DNA from 2 places in the Arthrobacter sp. 05T423 genome. Region 2 is predicted to be linked to the other one. Evidence: predicted binding sites of a transcription regulator. Region 2 holds the regulator's gene; the other holds the start of a gene.
The links. Region 2 encodes HspR, which represses chaperone genes until heat shock. Its sites were predicted from a motif close to AAGTTGAGTCNNNNNGACTCAACTT; they were not measured.
Positions count from the first base shown of each region.

Region 1 (7,750 bases), on a different contig from region 2:
ACGGCCTCGGTGAGCTGGCCACCCTCCTCGTAGCCGACGTAGCCCGGAGGAGCGCCGACGAGGCGCGCCACGGAGTGCTTTTCGCTGTACTCGGACATGTCAATCCGAACCATGGCGCGTTCGTCGTCGAACAGGAAGTCCGCGAGCGCCTTGGCGAGCTCGGTTTTGCCGACGCCGGTGGGGCCGAGGAACAGGAAGGAGCCTGTGGGCCGGTTGGGGTCGCTGATACCCGCCCGGGCACGGCGCACGGCGTCGGACACTGCGGTGACGGCCTTGGACTGGCCGATCAGCCGCCTGCCGAGTTCCCCCTCCATGTGCAGCAGCTTCTGGCTCTCGCCCTGGAGCATGCGGCCGGCCGGAATGCCGGTCCACGCCGCGATGACCTCGGCGATGTCGGTGGCGGTGACCTCCTCCGCAACCATCAGGGCGGACTTGTCGGTGACGGCGGCCTCGGCCTCGGCGGCGTCGCTCAGTTCGCGCTCCAGCGCCGGAATTTCGCCGTAGAGGATCCGGGACGCGGTTTCCAGGTCACCTTCGCGCTGGGCCTTGTCCGCCGTGGACCGCAGCTCATCCAGCTTGGCCTTCAGGTCACCCACGCGGTTCAGGCCGGCCTTCTCCGCCTCCCAGCGGGCCTTCAGGCCAGCCAACTGCTCCTTCTTGTCTGCCATGTCGGCCCGGAGGGCAGCAAGGCGCTCCACGGACGCGGCGTCCGTCTCGCCCTGCAGGGCCAGCTCCTCCATGGTGAGCCGGTCGACGGCGCGGCGCAGCTGGTCGATCTCCTCCGGGGCTGAGTCGATTTCCATGCGCAGCCGGGAGGCGGCCTCGTCCACGAGGTCGATCGCCTTGTCCGGCAGCTGGCGGCCGGAAATGTAGCGGTTGGACAGCGTGGCGGCAGCCACGAGCGCGGAGTCGGCGATGGCGACCTTGTGGTGGGCCTCGTACCGTTCCTTCAGGCCCCGGAGGATGCCGATGGTGTCGTCCACGCTGGGCTCCCCGACGTACACCTGCTGGAAGCGCCGCTCCAGGGCGGGGTCCTTTTCGATGTTCTCGCGGTATTCGTCCAGGGTGGTGGCGCCGATCAGGCGGAGCTCGCCCCGGGCCAGCATCGGCTTGAGCATGTTGCCGGCGTCCATGGCGCTTTCACCGCTGGCCCCGGCACCCACCACGGTATGCAGTTCATCGATGAACGTGACGATCCGGCCGTCGGAGTTCTTGATCTCCTCAAGGACGGCCTTAAGCCGCTCCTCAAACTCGCCGCGGTACTTGGCGCCGGCCACCATGGACGCCAGGTCCAAGGCGATCAGGGTCTTGCCGCGGAGGCTCTCCGGCACGTCGCCGGCGACCATCCGCTGGGCCAGGCCCTCGACGACGGCGGTCTTGCCCACGCCGGGCTCGCCGATCAGCACGGGGTTGTTTTTGGTCCGCCGGCTGAGCACCTGCATCACGCGGCGGATCTCGCTGTCACGGCCAATGACCGGATCGAGCTTCCCTGAACGTGCCACTGCGGTGAGGTCGGTGCCGAACTTTTCCAGTGCCTGGAAGGTGTTCTCGGGATCCGGCGAGTTGACCTTGCGGTCGCCGCGGACACCCGGGAGGGCCGCCGCCAGCGCCTCGTGGGAGGCGCCGGCATCGCGCAGCAGCCTGCCCACGCCGTCGCTTCCTGCCGAGAGGCCCAGCAGCAGATGCTCGGTGGAGACAAAGGAATCCCCCAGCTTGTCAGCCTCGTTCTGCGCGTTCTGAATCGCCTGCAGGGAGGGCCTGGACAGCTGGGCCTGCTGGACCGAGCTGCCCGAGGTGGCGGGCAGCGCCTTGATGGCGGTACTCGCCTGCACGCTGGCAGCGTCCGGGTCCGCTCCGGTGGCGCGCAGGAGTGCGACGGCGACGCCCTCCCGCTGATCCATCAGCGCCTTGAGCAGGTGGGCTGGCTCGACCTGCGGGTTACCCGCCGTGGAGGCGTTCATGGCGGCAGCCGAGAGAGCCTCCTGGCTCTTGGTGGTGAATTTGACGTCCAAAGAGAGCTCCTTTCGAAGACGGTTAGCTAAGTTGAGTGTACTACGCTCAACTTTGCTTTTCAGGTCTTTTCGGCCAAGTTTTCCCACAGCGAAATGCCCGTCCGGGCTGGCAAGGTTTTCGTGAACGGTGGCCCTTGAACTGTATCGCCGCCGCCCGAATCCCCCTAGGATCAACCTGTGGCGCGAGGGCTGTGCCGTGGAGACGGCCGCCACCAAGACCCGCACTCCAAGGACAGGACCGGCAATGAAGAAGTTCGTAGTTCTTTACAACGCACCGCAGTCGGCACAATCGCAGATGGCGGAGAGCTCACCCGAGGCCGCGCAGGAGGGCATGAAGGCCTGGATGGAGTGGGCGTCCAGGGCAGGAAGCGGCATCGTGGACATGGGCCAGCCGCTGGGCGCCGGCAAGGAGGTCAGCCAGGCGGGGACCTCGGACACGAGTGCGAGCGTGGGCGGCTACGGCATCCTGCAGGCGGAGGACATGGACGGAGCTTTGGCACTGCTCGAGGGTCACCCGCACCTCATGATGCCCGGCGCCAGCATCCAGGTCTACGAGACTTTGGATCTGCCGGGAATGTAGCGCCGCCCGCTGGGCCCCGGATGTGGCCTTAGGAACCCGTGACGCCCCAGACGCTGGTGATCCAGGCGAGCTTTCGGGCCAGGGAGGACGTCCGACGTGGACAGGATCCCGGCCACCGAAAGCTGTCACCCGGAAAGGTCGAAGGGCTGCCTATGGCCTGCCGGCGCTGCCGGCATTACCCTGATGGCCTAGTAGTAGTGACTCCCGTTCCCCAGCCTGCCGCGGCATCAGGCTCAGTTCCGTGTGATGTGAGGGATCATGACTGGACCGTCGAAACCGTGGAGCTGGTACGGCATCACCCCGGCCGCCGTTCTCACGCTGGCGCTGCTGACCGCGTGCCAAGCGGGGCCTCAGCCGCCGCCGTCGTCCGGGGCGCCCTCCTCCCCAACGGGACCTTCCTCTCCCGCGGATCCAGCCGCTGTCCATTTCACAGCCCAGGGCGACGTCGGCCTGAGCACGGGAGCACGGAAGGTTCTGGACGCGATCGGAAGCCTCCGCCCCGAGCTGAACCTGGCCCTCGGGGACTTCTCCTACGAAGCCGGGCGCGAACAGGATTTCTGCGACATGGTCACCGGCAAGCTAGGCGGGGACTTTCCCTACCAGGTGGTCACTGGTAACCACGAGAGTGACGGCCACGACGGCGACATCGCCAACATCGTGAACTGCCTGCCCAACAGGCTCCCCGGGCTTCAGGGCGAGTACGGCACGCAGTGGTACGCGGACTACCCGGAGCGGAATCCGCTGGTGCGCTTCATCATGGTTTCCCCGGGCATCAAGTTCCACGACGGAAACACCCTGGACTACTCCAGCGGAAGCGAGCGATGGCGGTGGACGGCGGCCGCTCTGGACGGCGCGAAGTCCAGCAAGATCCCGTGGACCGTCGTCGGCATGCACACCCCGTGCCTCAGCATGGGTAAATACGATTGCCAGGCCGGACGCGACTTCACCAACCTGCTCATCGACAAGAAAGCGGACCTGGTGCTGACCGGGCACGACCACATTTACCAGCGAAGCCACCAACTGGGCGACGGCCAAGGTTGCCCGGTGCTGGTGCCGGACTCCTTCTTCGGAGGCTGCATCACCGACTCGGACGGCGCCATGGTCAAGGGCGCCGGTACCGTCTTCGCCACTGTGGGAACCGGCGGCGTGGGACTCTACCAAGTCAACGAGCAGGATCCCGAAGCCGCCTACTTCGCGGCCTGGTCGGGCGAAAACCGCGCCGCCGCCCTCGGCACCCTGGACGTGACGGCCACGGCGGAACGGCTCTCGGCACGGTTCGTTCCGGCGGACGGCTACGCCTTCGCGGACAATTTCGACATCGAGCGGAAATAGCCGACTAGAAATGGGCGAGCGCTACTGGCTGGGCCGGAGCCGGCCTCCCTAGGACCGCTCCCAGATGGCGATCCAGTCCAGGTAGACGTGCCCCGCAGTCGCCGGCTTGGGGCAGCCGAACAGGCAGGCCTCGGTCTGCAGAATGTAGTGCATGGGGACGTTCGGCGTGTGGGAGGTTCCTGCCCCAAGCGATCGGCCGTCGAGGAAAAACTCGACCTTGCCGGGACTCCACTCCATGGTGGCCACGTGCCAGTCCGTGAACGTGGCGTTGGCGAAAATGACGTCCGTCGCGTGGGGGTCGTTCCCCATCTTGTGCACGGCGCCGTAGAACTTCGTGGAAAGGTCACCTTCCGGATAGTCGAGTTCGCCGTCGCGCGGCCAGATCCCGCTGTCCGGCCACAGGAGCCAGGCCGTCTTGAAACCGCGCAGGGAATCGGCCTTGAACCGTACGGAGATTCGCCCGTACAGGAAGCTGTTGTCCCGGTGCGGGTTGGCGCTGTTGTTCGGGATTTTCGGCGTGGGCGCGGCCCCCATCGGCACGCCGTTCTCCGTGTGCAGGTACCAATCGAGCATTCCGTTCTTCACGCTGAGCACCTTGGACGGGTAGTAGCCCGACTTCGCGCCCCGCTGCCCGGCCGTGTCCGGAGTGCCGTCCACATAGCCGGCGCTCCACTTCGCGGCGTACGCCGGGCCCGGGAATCCGCCGACGGGCACGTTTCCCTCATCGAAGTCCTCGCGGAACACCTGGTTCCACCCTGGCAGGTCACCCGTGGGCAGCTGATGTAGCTTCGGATCCACAGCGGGGACCTTCGCGGTCAGGGGCTTCGGTGCCGGCGGGACCGGCGCCGTGGCCGCGGGCGGCGCGGCGGCGGACGGCACCGCCGCGGGGGCTGGCTCCCGGGCCAGCGACGGTGAAGACGGCGACGGCGACGAGGGCCTGGCTGCACCGGCCGGGGATGTTGGCGGCGCAGAGGCCGCCGCTGCTGATGCAGCGGAAGTTTCCGACGCCGATGGTCCAGCCGCAGGAAGCCGGTCCAGCGGAAGCCGCTGCGCTTCCGTGGCCACCGGAGCGCACGCAGCGAGCAGCACCACCGTTGCCAGTGCTGTCAGCCGCCCGAGCGGGCGGGGCGTGCTGCGGCGCGGACTGTGGTTCCCGTGCGCGGAGTTAACCATGGGGCAAGTGTGACACCGGAAGCTTATGGCGACCATGGATTCTCCGACCCCCAAAACTGGGGTCCGTTCAAGGAATCCCAAGCTTTTTACAAGTTGCCGGGCCGAACATGTTCCGAGGGGGAGTGCAAGCAAGTTGCCAGTACCGCAGCAGCAGGCGCTTCTATTTCCCGTATCCAGCCGGGAAGGCTGCTCGGGAGGGGCATAGGCATACGACTCCGATGAGTGGTGAGGCTAGTGACCATCCCTATACAAGTATCAACTGTTCGTGCACCAAGTCCGGTACCGGTACCCCTGGCCTCCATTAGCGTGGTGATTCCCACGCTAAATGAAGCCCTGAACCTCCCTTGGGTCCTTCGCCGCATGCCCTCGTATGTGGACGAAGTGGTGATTGTCGACGGCCGTTCCCTCGACAGCACCGTCGACGTGGCCCGAGCGCTGCGTCTGGACGTCGTTGTAGTCTCGGAGCCCAACGCCGGCAAGGGCTTCGCCGTACGGGCGGGGCTGGCCGCAGCATCCGGAGACATCATCGTGATGCTGGATGCCGACGGAAGCATGGACCCGCAGGAAATTGGGTGGTTCGTCTCACCACTCCAGCATGAATTCGACTTCGTCAAGGGCTCCCGGTACGTCACCGGCGGAGGATCCGAGGACATCACGGTACTGCGCAGTACTGGTAACCGTGCCCTGACCCGCCTGGCGAACATCGTCCTGCACAGCAATTACTCGGATCTTTGCTACGGCTACATCGCCATGCGGCGCGAGTGCCTGCAGATCCTCGAACTGGAGTCGGAGGGGTTCGAGATTGAAACCGAACTGATCGTCCGCGCTTCCAGGGCGGGCCTGCGGATCGCCGAGGTCCCGAGTAACGAGCTGAACCGGATCTCCGGCAACTCAAACCTCAATACCTTCCGCGACGGGTGGCGGGTACTGCGGACCCTGGCACGTGAATGCATCGGCTGGGAAGCACCCACGGCCGGCGCCCGGCCCGAATCACTCAGGCGCGTGAAGTACAGGTATCCCAGCATTTCCCTCCCCCACATTCCGACGGATCCGGCAACCGTCCTCGGCCTGATAGCAGGTGATTAAGGTGAACCACAGTGAAGGGCTACCGGCCGTTTCGGTGGTGATCTGCTCCTACACGGAAGACCGGTGGGACAGGCTGATGGCCGCCGTCGATTCCGTCCGTGCCCAAACCGTGCAACCACAGCAGACGATCGTGGTGGTCGATTACAACGTGGACCTCTACAAGCGGCTCATCTTCACGGTCGACGATGTCGTGATCCTGGAGAACACCGGCGCCAAAGGCCTTTCCGGTGCACGGAACACCGGGGCGGCGGCGGCGACTGCCGGCGTCGTTGCCTTCCTCGACGACGACGCCGTGGCCGCCCCGGACTGGCTGGAGCGGCTGACCGCCCTCTACGACGATCCGGATGTGCTGGCCGTGGGCGGACGCGTCGTGCCGGACTGGGAAACCAACCGGCCTGACTACTTCGCCGAAGAGCTGGACTGGATCATCGGCTGCACCCACCGCGGCATGCCCAAGGTGGCGGCCGAGGTCCGCAATGTCATCGGCGCGAACATGTCTTTCCGTTCCCAGGTTTTGCAGGTGGTGGGAGGGTTCAACACCGCCCTTGGCCGGCAGAACGCGCTGCCCCTGGGCTGCGAGGAGACGGAGATCTGCATCAGGGCGGTCATCGGCTCGCCGGCAGGCCGCGTGGTGTACGAACCGGCGGCGCTGGTGAACCACTACGTCCCCGCCCAGCGGGGCACGCTGAGCTACATGCTGCGGCGCGCCTGGTCTGAGGGAATATCCAAAGCCCTGGTCAGCAAGATCGTCGGCCACAAGCGCGCCCTCGGGCCCGAGCGCCGGTACGTCCGCAGCGTCCTGCCGCGCGCAGTGGCTGCGGGCATAGCGGGCAGGGCGCGGGGAACTGACCCCGCCGGTCTCCGCCGCGCCGCGGCCATCATCGCCGTGCTGGCCGTAACTACCTGCGGGTACATCCGGGGACGCCGCCTGCCCCTTGATCCCACGTCCGCGGGCCTCGAGCCGCACGAGTCCCACGCGAGCTGGAGGGAAGTCAAATGATCCGGATGTATCCGCAGGGCAACTTTGCCCGAATCATCGAGACCGCTGGAGGGCCCGAAGCATGAGTCAGTCCGAAGAAGACGTCCTGAGGGACGCTATCCCGTCCGCCGGAACCAGCTTCGACGTCCACGGCCTCGTGGGCATCGACGTGGCCCCCGGCACTCCCGGCGAAGCGCAGCTGCGCGACATGCTGGCACCGTTCCTGGGCCCTTCAAGGGCACCGCTCCGGCTGCACGTCAGCGCGGAAACGGCGGAGCTGGCGGAACAGTCCCACGCCGAGGACGCCTACCGGTTCACGCCGGAGTCGCTCTACATCCCGGCGGACCGCGTCCAGGTCCAGGAAACCCGCGACGGTTACTCTGTCCAGGGCCGCGGCGAGCTGCTGACCGCCGTCATCCCCCTGCTGGACCGGCTGTGCATCCGGGAGAACGCCGCAATGATCCACGCGGCGGTGGTCGACTTCCGGGGCTCGGGAGTCCTCCTCCCCGCCTGGGGCGGTGTGGGCAAGACCAGTACGGTCGCCAAACTTGTGGCCATGCCCGGCGTGCGCTTCATGGCCGATGACTG
Region 1 is NZ_JBFTLC010000019.1:17,072-24,821, forward strand. Features, by position in the region: gene clpB (ATP-dependent chaperone ClpB) at 1-2,012, opposite strand, end outside; gene AC1DFE_RS14570 (YciI family protein) at 2,257-2,592, shown strand; gene AC1DFE_RS14575 (metallophosphoesterase) at 2,851-3,924, shown strand; gene AC1DFE_RS14580 (glycoside hydrolase family 16 protein) at 3,973-5,097, opposite strand; gene AC1DFE_RS14585 (glycosyltransferase family 2 protein) at 5,332-6,183, shown strand; gene AC1DFE_RS14590 (glycosyltransferase) at 6,185-7,183, shown strand; gene AC1DFE_RS14595 (hypothetical protein) at 7,245-7,750, shown strand, end outside.
Region 1: the regulator HspR is predicted to act here: its motif matches at 2,041-2,065, upstream of clpB (ATP-dependent chaperone ClpB).

Region 2 (7,750 bases):
GTGTGGACGTCACTCTTTGGAGCCGTCAGCTTTGAAGTGTTCGGCCAGTATGGCGCCGGCACCTTTTCCGCGGCGGATGAACTGTTCGAGCACCACATCTCTGTACTGGCGGAGCTCGCCGGACTGTAGCTCGCCCGGATTCGCCCGGCAGGAGGCGGCTGTCCGTCCTCTGTTGCTGTCCGCGCCGGCTGAGTAGACTGCCACTGCGCCCGGACCAGGTGCGCCCCGTTCTTTCGAGGGAGTGATCAACCGATGACCGAAAACAGTGAGTCCGGCGCCGCGGGGAAGACCCACAGCAGCTCCAGGAATCCGGCACTCGAGGGGGACAGCGGCCAGTACGTGGAAGGCGACTACGGCGACGCCGGCGTGGCCGGGCAGGAATCCAGCGCCGAGCCCAGGGGTGATTACGCCACGGGTGATTACGGCGGCGCCGGGACGGTTGCGCCGCCCGCGGAGTCGGAGGAAGGCGAGTACCCCGAAGGCGACTATGGCCGCGCCGGCACCGTGGGCCAGGAGGTGCCCGGGGATGAGGAGGGTGAGTACCCGGAGGGCGACTACGGCGCTGCCGGGATCACGCCCGAAGGCGGCGATGCCGCAGAACTCAAGGAGGAGCTCCGGAACGGCCGGGTCGACGAGCCCCGGAACGACGATGGCGGCAGCTCCTCGAGAGCCTAGGCGCACGTTCACGCTGGGCGAAATCCCCTGCTGCTCCAACTTGAACTCCCGCTTATCCGCGGATTTTCGCGGATAAGCGGGGGTTTTCCGTATTCGGAAGGCGTGGCGAAAGGCAAAGTTGAGCGTAATCGGCTCAACTTTGGATTGACTTAAGTTTCCTGCTGAGTAAAGTTGAGTGCAGATCGCTCAAGGAAGTGGGCGGACCCCAAGTTTCCACGGAAAGAAGGAAGCAACACATGTCACGTGCAGTAGGTATCGACCTCGGAACCACCAACTCCGTCGTCTCCGTTCTCGAAGGTGGCGAGCCCACCGTTATTGCCAACGCCGAGGGTGGCCGCACCACGCCGTCCGTCGTTGCGTTCTCCAAGTCCGGCGAAGTGCTGGTCGGTGAAATCGCCAAGCGCCAGGCCGTCAACAACATCGACCGCACCATCGCCTCCGTCAAGCGCCACATGGGCACCGGCTGGTCCGTGCCCATCGACGACAAGAAGTACACGGCCCAGGAAATCTCCGCCCGTGTCCTCATGAAGCTGAAGAACGACGCCGAGTCCTACCTCGGCGAAAAGGTCACCGACGCTGTGATCACCGTTCCCGCCTACTTCAACGACGCGGAGCGCCAGGCCACGAAGGAAGCCGGCGAGATCGCCGGCCTGAACGTCCTGCGCATCGTCAACGAGCCCACCGCGGCCGCACTGGCCTACGGCCTGGACAAGGGCAAGGAAGACGAGCTCATCCTGGTCTTCGACCTCGGCGGCGGAACCTTCGACGTCTCCCTGCTGGAAGTCGGCAAGGACGAGGACGACTTCTCCACCATCCAGGTGCGCGCCACGGCCGGTGACAACCGACTCGGCGGCGACGACTGGGACAACCGCGTCGTCGACTACCTGCTGAACCAGCTCAAGGTCAAGGGCATCGACCTGTCCAAGGACAAGATCGCCCTGCAGCGCCTCCGTGAAGCTGCCGAGCAGGCCAAGAAGGAACTCTCCTCCTCCACCAGCACCAACGTCTCGCTCCAGTACCTCTCCGTCACTCCGGACGGCCCGGTCCACCTGGACGAGCAGCTGACCCGTGCCAAGTTCCAGGACCTGACCAAGGACCTGCTCGAGCGCACCAAGAAGCCGTTCCACGACGTCATCAAGGAAGCCGGCATCAAGCTTTCCGACATCGACCACATCGTGCTCGTCGGCGGCTCCACCCGTATGCCCGCCGTCTCCGAGCTCGTGAAGGAACTGGCCGGCGGCAAGGAGCCCAACAAGGGCGTCAACCCGGACGAGGTTGTGGCCGTTGGTGCAGCCCTGCAGGCCGGTGTGCTGAAGGGTGAGCGCAAGGACGTTCTCCTGATCGACGTCACCCCGCTGTCACTGGGCATCGAAACCAAGGGCGGTGTCATGACGCACCTGATCGAGCGCAACACGGCCATCCCCACCAAGCGGTCCGAGACCTTCACCACGGCTGATGACAACCAGCCGTCCGTGGCCATCCAGGTCTTCCAGGGCGAGCGTGAGTTCACCCGCGACAACAAGCCGCTGGGCACGTTCGAACTGACCGGCATCGCACCGGCGCCGCGCGGCGTCCCGCAGGTCGAGGTCACCTTCGACATCGACGCCAACGGCATCGTCCACGTCTCCGCGAAGGACAAGGGCACCGGCAAGGAACAGTCCATGACCATCACCGGCGGCACCGCGCTCTCCAAGGAAGACATCGACCGCATGGTCAAGGATGCCGAGGAACACGCAGCCGAGGACAAGGCCCGCCGCGAGGCCACCGACACGCGCAACACCGCCGAGCAGCTCGCCTACTCAGTGGACAAGCTGATCGCCGACAACAGCGACAAGCTGCCTGAAGAGGTCAAGACCGAGGTCCAGGCCGACGTCGACGCCCTCAAGAAGGCCCTCGAAGGCACCGACGACGCCGCCGTCAAGACCGCGTTTGAGAAGCTGCAGGCTTCCCAGACCAAGCTCGGCGAGGCCATCTACGCCCAGGCCGGTTCCCCGGACGGTGCCACCGGCGCTGCGGGTGCTGAAGGTGCTGCAGCCGGCGACGGCAAGGCTGACGAGGACATCGTGGACGCCGAGATCGTCGACGAAGAAGAGAAGAAGTAACCATGCCGCATCACGGTAACGAAGAAGAGCACAACTCTTCCCGAGACCAGGGCAGCAAGCGCGACGAGCCGGTCATCCGGGACCACCGCAAGGTGGACCCGGTGACCGGGGAGGCCCGGCATCCGGAGGGCGGCCAGTCCTCTGCCTCGGGAGCCGGCGCTTCAGCGGATTCCGACGGCGACGCCCTCGCCCAGGCTGAGGAGATCCTCAACCAGGTGGAGGTGCCCGCCGAGGATTCCGTGGCGCAGGGCACCGAGGCCGCCGCGGCCGCGGAGCTGAAGAACGACCTGCTCCGCCTGCAGGCCGAGTACGTGAACTACCGCAAACGCGTCGAACGCGACCGCGCCGTGGCAGGGGAGATGGCCGTCATCGGCGTCCTGAACTCCCTGCTCCCGGTGCTGGACGACGTCGACGCCGCCCGCCAGCACGGTGACCTCGCGGACGGCCCGTTCGCAGCGATCGCCACCAAGCTGGAGAACGCGCTGAAGACGTATGGCCTGAGCCGCATCGATGAGACCGGCGTGGAGTTCGATCCGACCATCCACGAGGCCCTCATCCAGCAGCCCGCCGAGGACATCGAAGTTGACACCGTCAGCCAGGTGCTCCGCTCCGGCTACAAGTCAGGTGACCGGGTCCTCCGCGCGGCCCAAGTCATCGTCGCGGTCCCTGCGTAGCATTACCCACATCGAGATAGCAGTTCGCAGCAGTGTTGGCCAACCACATTGCTGTGAACTGCCATTTCGGCTCAGATTTTTGAAAGGAAACGCCATTGGCTAGCCAGGACTGGGTGGACAAGGACTTCTATAAGATCCTTGGTGTTGCCAAGGACGCTTCCGACGCTGACATTAAGAAGGCTTACCGGAAGCTCGCGCGGCAGTACCACCCTGACACGAACTCCGGGGATGCCGCTTCGGAGAAGAAGTTCAAGGACATCTCCGAGGCGTACTCCGTGCTGTCCGATCCTGATGAGCGGCAGCAGTATGACGCCATCCGGGCCATGGGCGGCGGCGCTCGCTTTGCCCCGCACGGTGCTGGAAGCACGGCGAACGGCGGCTTCGAGGACCTCTTCGGCGGCCTGTTCACCGGCGCCGGCGGCCGCCACTCCGGCGGGTTCAGCACCGCCGGCGGTGTTCCGCCCGAGTTCGCCGACCTGTTCGGCGGCGGCTTCGGGGGCGGCTCCGCCGGTTACCAGCGCGCACCGCAGAAGGGGGCTGACCGGACCGCGGGCACCAGCATCTCCTTCGCCGGATCCATCCGCGGCACCACCATTGGGCTCCGTGAACCGGACGGCGAGGTCATCGACGTCCGCGTGCCGCCGGGCATCAAGGACGGCCAGAAGGTGCGCGTGCGCGGCAAGGGCCAGTACGGTCCGGCGGGCAACGGCGACCTGCTGGTCACCGTCAACGTCAAAACCCATGACTTTTACACACGCGACGGCGACAACCTCCGGATCCACGTGCCCGTCACCTTCCCGGAGGCTGCCTTGGGTGCCGAAATTGAGGTTCCCACGATCGACGGCGAACACGTCCGGGTCCGCGTCCCCGCCGGCACCCCGTCGGGGCGCACGCTCCGGGTGAAGGGGCGCGGCGTAAAGACGTCGAAGGCCACCGGGGACCTGCTGGTGACCATCGACGTCGCCGTTCCGCGCAACCTGAACAAGGAAGCCGAGGAGGCCGTGAAAGCCTTCGCCGCCGCCACAACCGGCGAGGACGTCCGCCAGGGCCTGGCAGCCAAAGCCCGGCTTTAGGGACCGGTGCCGGCCGTGGACATCAACTTCGATCAGCCGATCTTTGTCATCTCGGTGGCCGCCGAGCTCGCCGACATGCACCCGCAGACACTCCGCCAGTACGACCGGCTGGGCATCGTCTCGCCCAGCCGGGCGCCGGGCAAGTCCCGCCGGTACTCACAGCGGGACGTGAACCGGCTCCGCGAGGTGCAGCGGCTGTCCCATGAGGGCGTCTCGCTGGAGGGGATCAAGCGCATCCTCGAGCTGGAAAACCAGGTGGCTGCCCTGCAGCACCGGGTCAGCGAACTGACCGAGGAACTGGCCCGCCGTCGTGAGTCACTGGAATCCCGGATCTTCGCCGCCGGCGCTGCCGGAGATGTGGTGAGCCTGGCGCGCGGCCAGCGCCCCCGGCCCCGTTCGCAGGCCGTGGTGGTGTGGCGGCCGCGCGGCGACGTGTAGCCCCCCGTCCAGCCATCCCCATTGCCAGAACCGGGTGCATTGCCAAATGAGGGTGCAGTGCCAAAAATAGGGTGCAGCGCCGGAACCGGGTAACCAGCCGCAATGCCGCGGCCGGACTCGCCGTGTCCCGGGCAGAAGGGACGCAGGGCCGTGACCTACATCAAGGACTTTGACCAGCTGGGACACCGCGACCTGGACGAGGCTGGTGGAAAGGGCGCCAACCTCGGCGAGCTGGCCCGGGCCGGCTTTCCGGTGCCGCCGGGCTTCGTGCTCACCACCGCGGCCTACCAGGACTTCGTCAACGCCAACGGGATCGCGGGCCGCATTCTCGAACTCGCCGCCCTTCCCGCCGGCGCGTCGAATGACGACTACGAGTCGGCCTCGCTGCAGATCCGCTCCCTGTTCGCCGAGAGCACGCTGCCCGAGGAAATTGGCGCTGAACTCCGCGCGGCCTATGGCCGCCTGAGCCAGTGGACGCCGGCTGGAGCAGGCGGAGACGCCGGCACGGAGTCCGGCGCAGGGTACGGCGGCAAGGACCGCTCGCGCGTGGCAGTGAGGTCATCGGCCACCGCCGAGGACCTCGCCTCGGCCAGTTTCGCCGGCCAGCAGGACACCTATCTGAACGTCGCCGGGCCCGACGCCGTGGCTGCCGCCGTCGTCGACTGCTGGGCGTCGCTGTGGAATGCCCGCGCCATGGCGTACCGCTCACGGAACGGCATTGATCCGGCAACGGTGCGCCTCGCAGTGGTGATCCAGCAGATGGTCGATGCAGGGGCGGCCGGCGTGCTGTTCACCGCCAACCCCGCCACCGGCCGCCGCGACCAGGTGGTGATCAGTGCAGCCTGGGGGTTGGGTGAGTCGGTGGTGAGTGGGTCCGTCTCCACTGACGACGTGGTGGTGGATTCCGCTTCGGGCCGTGTGGAGCAGCGCCGGACGGCGGACAAGGACGTGATGACCGTGTACGGCGGGACCGGCACCACCGAGCAGCCGGTGCCGGAACAGAAGCGCCGGCAGCCGGTGCTCGACGACGATGCGGCGGCGGCGCTGGCCCGCCAGGGAACCGCCATCGCGCAGCATTTCGGGGCGCCCCAGGACATCGAGTGGGCGCAGGCAGCAGGGGAGTTCTTCATCCTGCAGGCCCGTCCAATCACGGCCCTGCCTGAGCCCTCGGCTGAGGCGCCAACGGAGTGGCCGCTGCCCTTTCCGAACGGAATGTACTTCCGGGCCAGCATCGTGGAGCAGCTGCCGGACCCGTTGTCGCCCCTGTTCGCCGACCTCATCGACGGTGCCGTGGTGAGGTCCTTGAACGCGCTGCTGGGCGAGGCCTTCGGCAAGAGCGTGGTGCGGCCCGGGGATGTTTCCCTGCCCACTGTCAACGGCTACGCGTACTACTACTACAGCAACGCCGGAATGCGGCGGGTCATGGGCAAGTCGCTGACGGCGATGCGCGCGCTGGCCCAGGGCAAGGCCAACATGGGAATCAAGGGCTGGCGCGAACATTCGCACCCGAAGTACCGCGGGCTCGTGAAGTATTGGGCGGCCAAACCGCCGTCGGACCGTCCAGCTCGAGAACTCCTGGAGGGCGTTTCCGCGCTGCTGGACGCCGGCGCCGCTTACTACACCGCGGTGCAGTCCATCATTCCCATCGCCGCAACCAGCGAGATCATGCTCCGGGGCTACTACGACAGGGTCGTCCGCCGGCCGGGCGACCCGTCGGCGGAGGTCTTCCTCCTCGGCTACGACAGCGAGCCCATCCGCGCGGAGAAATCCCTGTATGACCTGGCGGTCTGGACCCGGGAGCGGCCGCAGCTCGCCGCTGCCGTCACGGAAGGACCGGCGGCCGGCATCACAGAGGCTCTCCGCAGCGGCAAAGCCCCTACTGGCGTGGACGGGGACGCGGGCCGGAACCTGGACCAGGAGGAGTGGGACGAGTGGCGTTCCCGCCTCCAGCGTCACCTGGACAGGTACGGGCATGCAGTCTACAACCTGGACTTCGTCAACCCTGTGCCGGCCGATGATCCGTCCGCGCTGCTGGAAACCCTGAGGTACTTCGTGCGGGGGCAGGGCAAGGACCCGCATCAGCGCCAGCAGCTGTCTGCTGACCGGCGCGAGGAACAGAGCCGGCTGGTCAGCGCCAGGCTGGGGCCGCGCCGCCGCGCAGTTTTCCGCAGGCTGCTGCGCTGGGCGCAGAAGGCGGCGCCCGTCCGCGAGGACGCACTGGCCGACGTCGGCCTGGCCTGGCCGCTGATGCGCCGGATGCTGCTGGAGCTGGGGGAGCGGCTGACGGCCTCGGGCGTCCTCGCCGCGCCGGCAGACGTCTTCTGGCTCCGCCTCGGTGAACTCCGCAATGCCATCGACTTCGGCCTGGCCGCACCCGGCGCTGCCATAACCGGCACCGATGGGCCCGTGCGGGCAGAAGCCGTTGAGCAGCGCAAGATGCTGTGGCGGGGCCAGCGGAAAGCTGCTGCGCCGCAGCTGCTGCCGGAGAGCCGCTGGATGGATCGCGCGTTTGGCAGCATGATGCCTGCGCGTTCCCTGCAGCCTGCCGGCGATGTCATCACCGGCGTCGGTGCCAGCTCCGGGCAGGTGAGTGCACCGGCGCGGCTGCTGCACGGCCCCGACGACTTCGCCAGCATGCAGCCCGGCGAGGTGCTGGTGGCGCGCATGACCACACCCGCCTGGACACCGCTGTTTGCGATGGCCGCCGGCGTCGTCACCGACGTTGGCGGGCCGCTGAGCCACAGCTCGATCGTCGCCCGGGAGTACGGCATTCCCGCCGTCCTAGGCA
Region 2 is NZ_JBFTLC010000021.1:76,201-83,950, forward strand. Features, by position in the region: gene AC1DFE_RS15590 (TetR/AcrR family transcriptional regulator) at 1-129, shown strand, start outside; gene AC1DFE_RS15595 (hypothetical protein) at 253-675, shown strand; gene dnaK (molecular chaperone DnaK) at 912-2,777, shown strand; gene AC1DFE_RS15605 (nucleotide exchange factor GrpE) at 2,780-3,451, shown strand; gene AC1DFE_RS15610 (DnaJ C-terminal domain-containing protein) at 3,547-4,524, shown strand; gene AC1DFE_RS15615 (heat shock protein transcriptional repressor HspR) at 4,540-4,962, shown strand; gene AC1DFE_RS15620 (PEP/pyruvate-binding domain-containing protein) at 5,113-7,750, shown strand, end outside.